Regions from separate parts of the Variovorax sp. Soil_C_39 genome, predicted to be linked through region 2. Evidence: predicted binding sites of a transcription regulator. Region 2 holds the regulator's gene; each other region holds the start of a gene.
What was found. The regulator LexA, encoded in region 2, represses DNA repair genes until DNA is damaged. The targets are predictions, from matches to a motif close to ACTGTATNNNNATACAGT.

Region 1: the regulator LexA is predicted to act here: its motif matches at 1,416-1,433, upstream of AC3A6J_RS20155 (putative DNA modification/repair radical SAM protein).
Region 3: the regulator LexA is predicted to act here: its motif matches at 1,338-1,355, upstream of AC3A6J_RS17515 (ATP-dependent helicase).

The regions. Positions count from the first base shown of each region.
Region 1 covers NZ_JBDGJQ010000008.1:106,660-110,131, reverse strand. Annotated here, with positions in the region: gene AC3A6J_RS20170 (3-hydroxyacyl-CoA dehydrogenase NAD-binding domain-containing protein) at 1-8, opposite strand, end outside; gene AC3A6J_RS20165 (LysR family transcriptional regulator) at 152-1,084, shown strand; gene AC3A6J_RS20160 (hypothetical protein) at 1,069-1,281, opposite strand; gene AC3A6J_RS20155 (putative DNA modification/repair radical SAM protein) at 1,455-2,702, shown strand; gene AC3A6J_RS20150 (UdgX family uracil-DNA binding protein) at 2,713-3,472, shown strand, end outside.
Region 2 covers NZ_JBDGJQ010000002.1:733,357-736,828, forward strand. Annotated here, with positions in the region: gene adk (adenylate kinase) at 1-139, shown strand, start outside; gene AC3A6J_RS07535 (asparaginase) at 161-1,168, opposite strand; gene lexA (transcriptional repressor LexA) at 1,240-1,923, shown strand; gene AC3A6J_RS07545 (hypothetical protein) at 2,068-2,439, shown strand; gene AC3A6J_RS07550 (D-2-hydroxyacid dehydrogenase family protein) at 2,532-3,472, shown strand, end outside.
Region 3 covers NZ_JBDGJQ010000006.1:164,312-167,783, forward strand. Annotated here, with positions in the region: gene AC3A6J_RS17505 (5'-methylthioadenosine/adenosylhomocysteine nucleosidase) at 1-145, shown strand, start outside; gene corA (magnesium/cobalt transporter CorA) at 152-1,138, opposite strand; gene AC3A6J_RS17515 (ATP-dependent helicase) at 1,368-3,472, shown strand, end outside.

The DNA.
Region 1 (3,472 bases), on a different contig from region 2:
TTGGCCATTTGCTTTGTCTCTCGCGTGGCGGGCCCGCAGTGCGAAGCCCGAGGCTCTGGGGTGAACCCCGCATTCTTGGTCGGGTGCGGGGCTTTGACAATTGCATAGTCCATTGACAGACTGTCAAAGAATTTTTGACAAAATCGGCGCCATGGACCTTCAATCGCTGTCCCTGCTGGTCGAAATCATCGACGCGGGCAACCTCAGCGCCGCGGCGCGGCGGCTCAAGATGAGCCGCGCCAACGTCAGCTACCACCTCAACCAGCTCGAGCGGTCGGTCGGCGCGCAGCTCGTGCGCCGCACCACGCGCCGGGCCGAGCCGACCGAGATCGGGCTGCGGCTCTACCAGCACGGCATCGTGATCCAGGGCGAGCTGCTGGCCGCGCGCGAATCGGTCACCACGCTCGGCCAGGGGCTGCAGGGCCGCGTGCGGCTCAGCGTGCCGAGCGGCTACGGCCAGCTCGTGATGGCCGGCTGGCTGATCGACTTCAAGCGGCAGTACCCGGGCATCGTGCTCGACGTGGTGTTCGAGAACCGCATCGAGGACCTGCTGCGCGACGAGGTCGACATCGCGATCCGCGTGGTGCCCGAGCCGCCGCAGAACCTGGTGGCGCGCGACCTGGGCGCGGTGCGCTACGTGGCCTGCGCCTCGCGCGGCTATGCGGCGGAACATGCGCTGCCGCAGCAGCTCGACGAACTGCAGAGCGCCCCCGTGGTGACGGCGGCCGTCGTCGGGCGGCAGCTGCGCGTGTCGGCCTACCAGAGCCAGGAGCTGGGCGAAGTGCGGCGCGAAGTGGTGCTCGAGCCGACGCTGATCTCGGAAAACTTCCTGTTCCTGCGCCAGGCCATCCTGGCGGGCCTCGGCATCGGGCTGGTTCCCGACTACGTGGTGGCCGACGACATGCGCCGGGGCGACGTGGTCACCACGCTCGACGACTGGCGCCTGTCGCTCTTCGGCACGCAGATGTTCATGCTCTACATGCCGAACCGGCAGCACACGCGCGCGATCCGGACCTTCATCGACTTCATCCTCGCGTGCGTGCGGGTGCCAGGCGAGGACGCGCCGGCTCAGTCGCAGCGATAGGTCACCTCGGCGCCCGGCGCGCGGGCCGCCGCCTCGGGGTCGAGGTAGCGCATGGGCGCGCCGAAGTTGCGGCAATAGGCCTCGGCGTCCTGGGTGGAGGGCGACTTGAAAACGCCGTCGGCGAGGAAGACCACGCGCGGCGCGGTGCGCGGGGAGGCGCATCCCGCGGCAAGCAGCGCGGCAGCCAGTGCGAGCACGGAGAAGGAAGAGAGGCGGCGCATCGGACACGGCGCATCGCTGCGCATCGGGTGGAAAGAGCCCTGGACTGTAGCGGGCCGCGTGGCGAGCGACCCTGCGCGCAGCCGGTCTTTGTCAACGCCGGCGCCTCGGTGCTGTATATTCATACAGTCTTTTGACGCCCCAAGCCGCCGTGGAACTCCAGCGCAAACTCGCCATCCTTGCCGATGCCGCCAAATACGACGCCTCCTGCGCGTCGAGCGGTTCGCAGCCGCGCGACTCGGTCGGCGGACGCGGCATCGGCTCGACAGAGGGCATGGGCATCTGCCACAGCTACGCGCCCGACGGCCGCTGCATCTCGCTGCTCAAGGTGCTGCTGACCAACCACTGCCAGTACGACTGCCTCTACTGCGTCAACCGCGCCTCGAGCAACGTGCCTCGCGCGCGCTTTCGCATCGACGAGGTGGTGCAGCTCACGCTCGACTTCTACCGGCGCAACTGCATCGAGGGCCTTTTTCTGTCGAGCGGCATCGTCAAGTCGCCCGACCACACGATGGAGCAGGTGGTCGAGGTGGCGCGGGCGCTGCGCGAGGACCACGACTTTCGCGGCTACATCCACCTGAAGACCATTCCCGACGCAAGCGACGAACTTATCGCGCGGGCCGGCCGCTATGCCGACCGGCTCAGCATCAACGTGGAAATGCCGACCACCGAGGGGCTTCAGGCGCTCGCACCCGAGAAGGACGAGAGCGCCATCCGCCGATCGATGGCGCGGCTGCGGCTTGCGATCGACCACACGCGCGAAGAAGCGCGCCGCGTGGTGCCGATTCGCGTGCTGCCCGGCGCCGCCCCCGTGGCCGCCAAGCCGCCGCCCTTCGCGCCCGCGGGGCAGAGCACCCAGATGATCGTGGGCGCCGATGCCACAGACGACCGCGGCATCCTCGCGACCAGCGCCACGCTGTACGGCGCCTACCGGCTGCGCCGCGTCTACTACTCGGCCTTCAGCCCCATTCCCGATGCGGCGCGCGCGCTGCCGCTCACCGCCCCACCGCTCTTGCGCGAGCACCGGCTCTACCAGGCCGACTGGCTGATGCGCTTCTACGGCTTCGGCCACGAGGAGATCGTGGCGGCGCCCGACGGCCTGTTGCGGCTCGACGTCGATCCCAAGATGGCCTGGGCGCTCGCGCATGCCGAGCGCTTCCCGGTCGACCTGAACCAGGCACCGCGCGAGATGCTGCTGCGCGTGCCCGGGCTCGGCGTCAAGGCCGTCGACCGATTGATGCAGGCACGTCGGGTGCGACGCGTGCGTGCCGAAGACCTGCGGCGGCTCCATGTGCCCGCGCGCAAGGTGCTGCCGTTCGTGGTGGCCGACGGGCATCGGCCGGCGCGCGGCGCTCTCGCGGCGCCGCCGCGCACCGCGGTGCAGGCATCGCTGTTCTAGGGGTCGTGCGATGCAGGCGCTGCTCGACGATCCGGTCGACCTCGACGCATTCCGCCGCAGCGCCCGGCAACTGCTGGCCGCTGGCGTGCCGCCGGGCGAAGTCGAATGGCGTGTGCGCGACGCGGCCGGCGGCGATGGCGGCGGCGGCGCAAGCCAAGGCCTGTTCGGCGAGGCAGACACCATGCTGCCCGCGCCGCCCGCCGTGCCTTCGCATCCCGTGCCGGCCGCCTTCGTCGCACTCTGCGCCGACGTGGTCCTGCACCGCGACGACCAGCGCTTTGCCTTGCTCTACCGCCTGCTCTGGCGCCTCGCGCACGAACCCGCGCTGCGGCACGATCCACTCGACGCCGACATGATGCGAGCCCAGCGCATGGCCCGGTCGGTGCGGCGCGACATCCACAAGATGCGCGCCTTCGTGCGCTTCACGCGCGTGGCCGATGAGGTCGACGGGCTCGACCGGCATGTGGCGTGGTTCGAGCCCGAGCACCGCATCGTCGAGGCCAATGCGCCGTTCTTCGCGCGCCGCTTCGCGCAGATGCGCTGGGCCATCCTCACGCCCGACCGCTGCGTCGCGTGGGACGGTGCCGCGCTGGCCTTCCGGCCCGGCGCCGACCGGCGCGAAAAGCCCGCGCCCGACGCCGGCGAGCAGCTCTGGCTCACCTACTACGCGCACATCTTCAACCCCGCGCGGCTCAAGCTCGCGGCCATGCGCAACGAGATGCCGCGCCGCTACTGGCACAACCTGCCCGAGGCCGCGCTGATCCAGCCGC
Region 2 (3,472 bases):
GCAGACCCGTCCGCTGGTCGACTACTACTCCGCATGGGCCAAGGCCGACCCGGCCAATGCGCCCAAGTACCGCGCCATCAAGGGCGTCGGTACGGTCGACGAGATCACGCAGCGCGCATTGGCGGCCCTGAGCAGCTGAGCGCCGCGCCGGCGCTGCGGTTCAGGCGGCGTCTTCTTTTCCCCTTCCCAGCAGTTCGAGCATCAACGCAACGCGCGCCTTGACCGGCGTCAGCGCGCCCGCATCGCGCAGCCGGTCGTCGGGCCGCGGCAGAATGCGGCCGCTCGCGCAACGCGTGGCGCGCAACACCGGGATACCAGCCTGTTCCGCGCGCACGGCAGCAGCCTCGAGCGTCTGGTGCAGTGTGCCATTGCCGGTGGCCGCCACGACCAGTCCGCGGACCGGCTCGGCGACGCCGCCGGCGCGCTCCTGGCACAGCAGGTCGATCAGCGCGCCGCTGGCGCCGGCATGGCTCATGACGATCTCGACCCGCGGCCACCCTGCCGCCGCGACCGCTCCCGCGACCGCGCGCAGCCCTACGCCAGCGCCGCCCGGCACGGCGCCGGGCCAGTCCCGCAGGCGCCGAACCACACCCTCTTCCACGTAGGCGACCGGGCCGGCGTCGCCCGATGCAAACGCATCAGGACGGTACGTGTGCACCTTCTGGACGTCGAGCGCACCATGCACCGTGCCGGCACAGACCACAGTCGTCCCTTTCGCGCCCGTCGCGCCGGCGACCGCGACGGCATCGCGCAGGTTCTGCGGGCCATCGGGCGAGAGGGAGCTTGCCGGGCGCATGGCGCAGGTCAACACGATCGGCTTGGCCGGCGCGAGCACCGAGTGGAGGAAGAAGGCCGTCTCCTCGATGGTGTCGGTGCCATGGGTGACCACCACGCCCGCCACGTCAGGCTCGGCGAGCCACACAGCGCAGCGCTCGGCGAGTTGCAGCCAGACGTCAAAGCCCATGTCCTTGCTGTCGAGCTGGGCAACCTGCTCGGCCACGAGCGCAAAGCCCGCGGGGGCACCGATGCCGCCAAGCAGATCGGCCACCACGACCTCGCCCGCGGTGTAACCGATGTTGTCGCCGTCATCGGCGGCGCGGCCTGCGATGGTGCCGCCCGTGCCCAACACCACGATACGCCGCACACCAGGACCTGATGAATTCACCATGCTTGCCAACTTTTAAAAACTGGTTAAAAATACAGTTACTGGATATCTAGCCAGTGCCGCAAGGAACCACTATGCAGTTTGCCGTGAAGCTTACCGCCCGCCAGCAACAGATCCTGGACTTGATCCAGAGCGCCATCGCACGCACTGGCGCGCCACCCACGCGCGCCGAGATCGCCAACGAACTCGGCTTCAAATCCGCGAACGCGGCCGAGGAGCATCTGCAGGCGCTGGCCCGCAAGGGCGTGATCGAACTCGTCAGCGGCACCTCGCGCGGCATCCGGCTCAAGGGCGACGCGCTGCGCTCGCTCAACGAGACCCGGCACCGCGAAGGCGGGCAGTTCTCGCTCTCGCTGCCCGGCATGGCGCAGCTCGCGCTGCCGCTCATCGGCCGCGTGGCCGCGGGCTCGCCGATCCTCGCGCAGGAGCACGTCGACCAGACCTACTACGTCGAAAACACCCTGTTCCAGCAGCAGCCCGACTACCTGCTCAAGGTGCGCGGCATGTCGATGCGCGACGCCGGCATCATGGACGGCGACCTGCTCGCGGTGCAAGCCACCAAGGAAGCCCGCAACGGCCAGATCGTGGTGGCCCGCCTCGGCGACGAAGTCACTGTCAAGCGCCTCAAGCGCAACAAGCAGGTGATCGAGCTGCACGCTGAAAACCCCGACTATCCGACCATCGTGGTCCAGCCCGGCGAGCCGTTCGAGATCGAGGGCCTTGCCGTGGGCCTGATCCGCAACACCATGCTGATGTAGCCGCCAAACCGGCTGCTGACAACCGAAACCATCCATCCAGCCGCAACAGGTGGCGGGCGTATGGCGCAACTGGCGCCATCACCCTGTTGCGTCCGGCGAAAGCAATCCTGCCTGTGTTCAACCTCAAACCTTCTTGGAGTTCACATGGGAATCGCCCTTCTCGCTATCGTTGACCTTTGGATGCCGCTGCAGTCGCTGGCCAGCCGGTTGCTGCCCGCGCGCAGTGCCCGCCACCGCGATGGCCGTGCTGCGTCCGCAGGCTTGCATGGCGGCCTCGTCGTTCGCCCTGCCTGCGCGGCCCGGCCCCATGCCCAGGCGGCACCCAAGGCCGCTGCCGCGCCTGCACGGCCGCTGCGCGTGATCCGCGTGGTCGATCACCAGGGCGAAAAACGCAGCACCAACCGGATGGTGATTTCGGGGCGTATGGCCGATGTCTGCGCCGAGCTCGACCGGCTCGCCGCGCTCGAGGCCATGGAAGCCGTGAGTGCCGCACCGCGGTCCGCGCACCTGCACTGAGCCCGTGCACGCCCCGGTGACTTTCCCCGGGGCCGGGTATCCAAACGTTCAGGCGCGCGCCGTGCCAGTGCTGCGAGGCACAATTGCACGCCATGAATATTGTGATCCTCGACGATTACCAGGACGCCGTGCGCAAGCTGCGCTGCGCCGCCAAGCTCGACGCCTACGCCGCCAAGGTCTACACCAACACCGTGAAAGGCATCGGCCAGCTCTCGGTGCGCCTGAAAGACGCCGACGTGATCGTGCTGATCCGGGAGCGCACCCACATCTCGCGGCAGCTGATCGAGAAGCTGCCCCGGCTCAAACTCATTTCCCAGACCGGCCGCGTCGGCGGCCACATCGACGTCGCGGCCTGCACCGAGCGCGGCGTGGCTGTGGCCGAGGGCAGCGGCTCGCCGCAGGCGCCCGCCGAACTCACCTGGGCGCTGATCATGGCGGCCATGCGCCGGCTGCCGCAGTACATCAGCAACCTCAAGCACGGCGCGTGGCAGCAGTCGGGTCTCAAGTCGGCGTCGATGCCGCCCAACTTCGGGCTCGGCTCGGTGCTCAAGGGCAAGACGCTCTGCATCTGGGGCTATGGTCGCATCGGCCAACTGGTGGCGCGCTACGGCCAGGCGTTCGGCATGCAGGTCGTGATCTGGGGCCGCGAGGCGAGCTGCGCCAAGGCGCGTTCCGACGGCTTCCAGGTGGCGCAGAACCGCCAGGAGTTCTTTGCCGCGGCCGACGTGCTGTCGGTGCACCTGCGGCTCAACGAAGAGACCGTGGGCCTCGTCACGCTCGAGGACCTCTCGCGCATGAAGCCGACAGCGCTCTTCGTCAACACCTCGCGGGCCGAACTGGTCGAGGCCGATGCGCTGCTCGCCGCCTTGAACCGCGGCCGGCCGGGCCTCGCGGCGATCGACGTGTTCGAGAGCGAACCGCCGTTGCAGGGCCACGCACTGCTGCGCCTCGAAAACTGCATCTGCACACCGCACATCGGCTATGTCGAGCAGGAAAGCTACGAGAGCTATTTCGGGCAGGCCTTCGACAACGT
Region 3 (3,472 bases), on a different contig from region 2:
CTTCGCAGCGGTGCGCACCATATCCGACCGCGCCGACGACGCGGCGCATGGCGACTTCGCGCGCTTCGTCGCCGAGGTGGCGAGCCGCTACAGCCTCGCGCTCGTCAGCGGCTGGCTCGCAGCGCGACCCCTTGCCCAGGGTTAGCAGGCCCTACTTGAGCCAGCCGCGGTGGCGGAAGTACCACATCGGCCCCAGCGCGCTCGCGGCCATCAGCGCGAGCGCATACGGGTAGCCGATCGCCCAGTCGAGCTCGGGCATGAACTTGAAGTTCATGCCGTAGATGCTCGCGATCAGCGTCGGCGGCAGCAATGCGACGCTCGCGACCGAGAAGATCTTGATGGTCTTGTTCTGGTTGATGTTGATGAAACCGACGGTCGCATCCATCAGGAAGTTGATCTTGTCGAACAGGAAGGCCGTGTGGTTGTCGAGCGATTCGATGTCCCGCATGATCTGCCGCGCTTCCTCGAACTGCTCGGCGTTGAGCATGCGGCTGCGCATCAAAAAGCTCACTGCGCGGCGCGTGTCCATCACGTTGCGGCGGATGCGGCCGTTCAGGTCTTCCTGGCGCGCGATGGCGCCGAGCACCTCGCCGGCCAGCTCGTCGCTGACGTTGCCTTCGAGCACCTTCTTGCCCGCGATCTCGAGCTCGTCGTAGATGTTCTCGAGCGTGTCGGCCGAGTATTCGGCGTCGGCGTCGAAGAGCTTGAGCAGTACTTCCTTCGCGTCCTCGATCAGGCCCGGCGCACGGCGCGCACGCATGCGCAGCAGGCGGAACACCGGCACGTCCTCGTCGTGGATCGAGAACAGCACGCCGCAGCTGCGGAGTTCGGTGTTGTGCTGGTTCAGGATGAAGGCCACGCGCACCGAGCGCGGATCCTCGTCGTCGTCGATCAGGAAGTCGGAGCGGATGTGCAGCTCGCCGTTGTCTTCCTCGTAGAAGCGCGCGGACTCCTCGATGTCCTCGTCCATCGCGTCTTCGGGAATCGAGAGGCCGTAGTACTGCTTGATCCAGCGCTTTTCCTCGAGCGTGGGCGACTCGAGGTCGACCCAGATGGGCTGGAACTTGGACAGCTCCTCGAGGGCCTCGATCTCTTCCTGGACAAGGCGGCCGTTGGCGAGCGTGAAGATATTGAGCATGGGCTCACTCCCTTGAAATGGCTGTGGCGGAGGGGCAGGGAAGGGGCGCTTTCAAATCCCGGCCCCGCGCCGGCGCTTCGCAGAAGGCGTCAGCAGGTGGGAGTTGAAAGCTGCAGAGACGGAGCGGTTTCCATGGTGCGGTCTCGGGTGGCAGCAAGGCCGCGATTATGTCATCGGCCCTGTGTCACGACGCGGGCGATCTGGATGGACATACAGTAGAGTTGCACCCATGCAGACCACTGCGCCTCCCGTCCTCCCCGCCACCGCCGCCACCCAGGCCGAGCGCCTCGCTGCCGCGCTGTCGGCCCTCAACGACGCGCAGCGCGCCGCGGTGGAGCACGGCGTCGGCGCCGTCGCGGGGCGCGACGACCGGCCGCTGCTGGTGATCGCCGGCGCCGGGTCCGGCAAGACCAGCACGCTCGCGCACCGGGTGGCGCGGTTGATCGCCGATGGGGTCGATCCGCAGCGCCTGCTGCTGCTGACCTTCTCGCGCCGTGCGGCGCAGGAAATGGAACGGCGCGCCGGGCAGGTGCTGGCGCGCGTGCTCGGCCTGCGTTCCGAAAAGCCACCCGCGCTGCCCTGGGCCGGCACCTTCCACGGCATCGGCGCGCGGCTGCTGCGCGAATATGCGGCCCACGTCGGCCTGGACGACCATTTCACGATCCACGACCGCGGCGATGCCGAGGACCTCATGGGCCTGGTGCGCCACGCGCTCGGCCTGTCGTCCACCGCCAACCGATTTCCGCGCAAGGGCACCTGCCTGTCGATCTACTCGCGCTGCGTCAACACGCGTGCGCCGATCGAGCGCGTGCTGGCCGAGGCCTTTCCCTGGTGCGCCGAGTGGGAGGCAGAGCTCAAGCGCCTGTTCGGTGCCTACGTCGAGGCCAAGCAGCAGCAGAACGTGCTCGACTACGACGACCTGCTGCTCTACTGGGCCGAGATGGTGGCCGAGCCCTCGCTCGCAGCGCTGATCGGCGCACGCTTCGACCATGTGCTGGTCGACGAGTACCAGGACACCAACTTGCTGCAGGCCTCGATCCTGCAGGCGCTCAAGCCCGACGGGCGCGGCGTGACCGTGGTGGGCGACGATGCGCAGTCGATCTACTCGTTCCGCGGCGCCACGGTGCGCAACATCCTCGACTTCCCGTCGCAGTTCTCGCAGGCCGCGCGCGTGGTCACGCTGGAGCGCAACTACCGCTCGACGCAGCCGATCCTCGACGTGTCGAACCGTGTCATCGCGCAGGCCGCCGAGCGGCATGCCAAGACGCTCTGGACCGACAAGCCCTCGGCCGGGCGGCCGCAGCTGGTGCTCGTGCCCGACGAGGCGCAGCAGGCGGTGTGGGTGGCCGACAAGGTGCTCGAACACCGCGAGGGCGGGCTCGCGCTCAAGTCGCAGGCGGTGCTGTTTCGCACCTCCACGCACAGCGCGGCACTCGAACTCGAGCTTGCGCGCCGCAACATTCCGTTCGTGAAGTACGGCGGCCTCAAGTTCCTCGAGGCCGGCCATGTGAAAGACCTGCTCGCGGTGCTGCGCTTCGCTGAGAACCCGCGCGGGCGCATGGCGGGCTTTCGCGTCACGCAGCTTATCCCGGGCATCGGGCCCGCCACGGGCGCCCGGCTGCTCGACGCGATGGAGGGCGCGGCCGATCCGGCGGCGGTGGTGCGCGGCTTCGTGCCGCCGGCCGCCGCGCGCGCCGAATGGGCCGTGTTCGCCGAGGCTTACGCGGCCCTGCGCGATCCGTCGCTGTCCTGGCCTGCCGACGTGGACCTGGCGGCGCGCTGGTACCTGCCGCATCTCGAGCGGCTCTATGACGACCCGTCCGGCGTGCGGCGCGCCGACATCGAGCAGCTGGCGCGGCTGGCGTCGGGTTACGGCTCGCGCGAACGCTTCCTGACCGAGCTCACGCTCGATCCGCCCGAGGCCACGAGCGACCGGCCCGGTCCGCCCCTGCTCGACGAGGACTACCTGATCCTGTCGACCATCCATTCGGCCAAGGGGCAGGAATGGAACTCGGTGCATGTGCTCAACGTCGTCGACGGCTGCCTGCCTGCCGATGTGGCGCAGGGCGCGCACGAACTCGAAGAGGAACGGCGGCTGCTCTACGTGGCCATGACCCGGGCCCGCGACCACCTGCACCTGCTGGTGCCGCAGCGCTTCTACGTCACGCAGCAGGCCGTGCGCGGCGATCGGCACCTCTACGCCAACCGAACGCGCTTCATTTCCGACCGCGATCTCGAAGGCTTCGAGCAGCAGACCTGGCCCCCGCCGCCGGTGCGCCCGCCCGCGGTGCCGCCGCCCGCGGCCGTGATCGATCTGCGCAACCGCATGCGGGC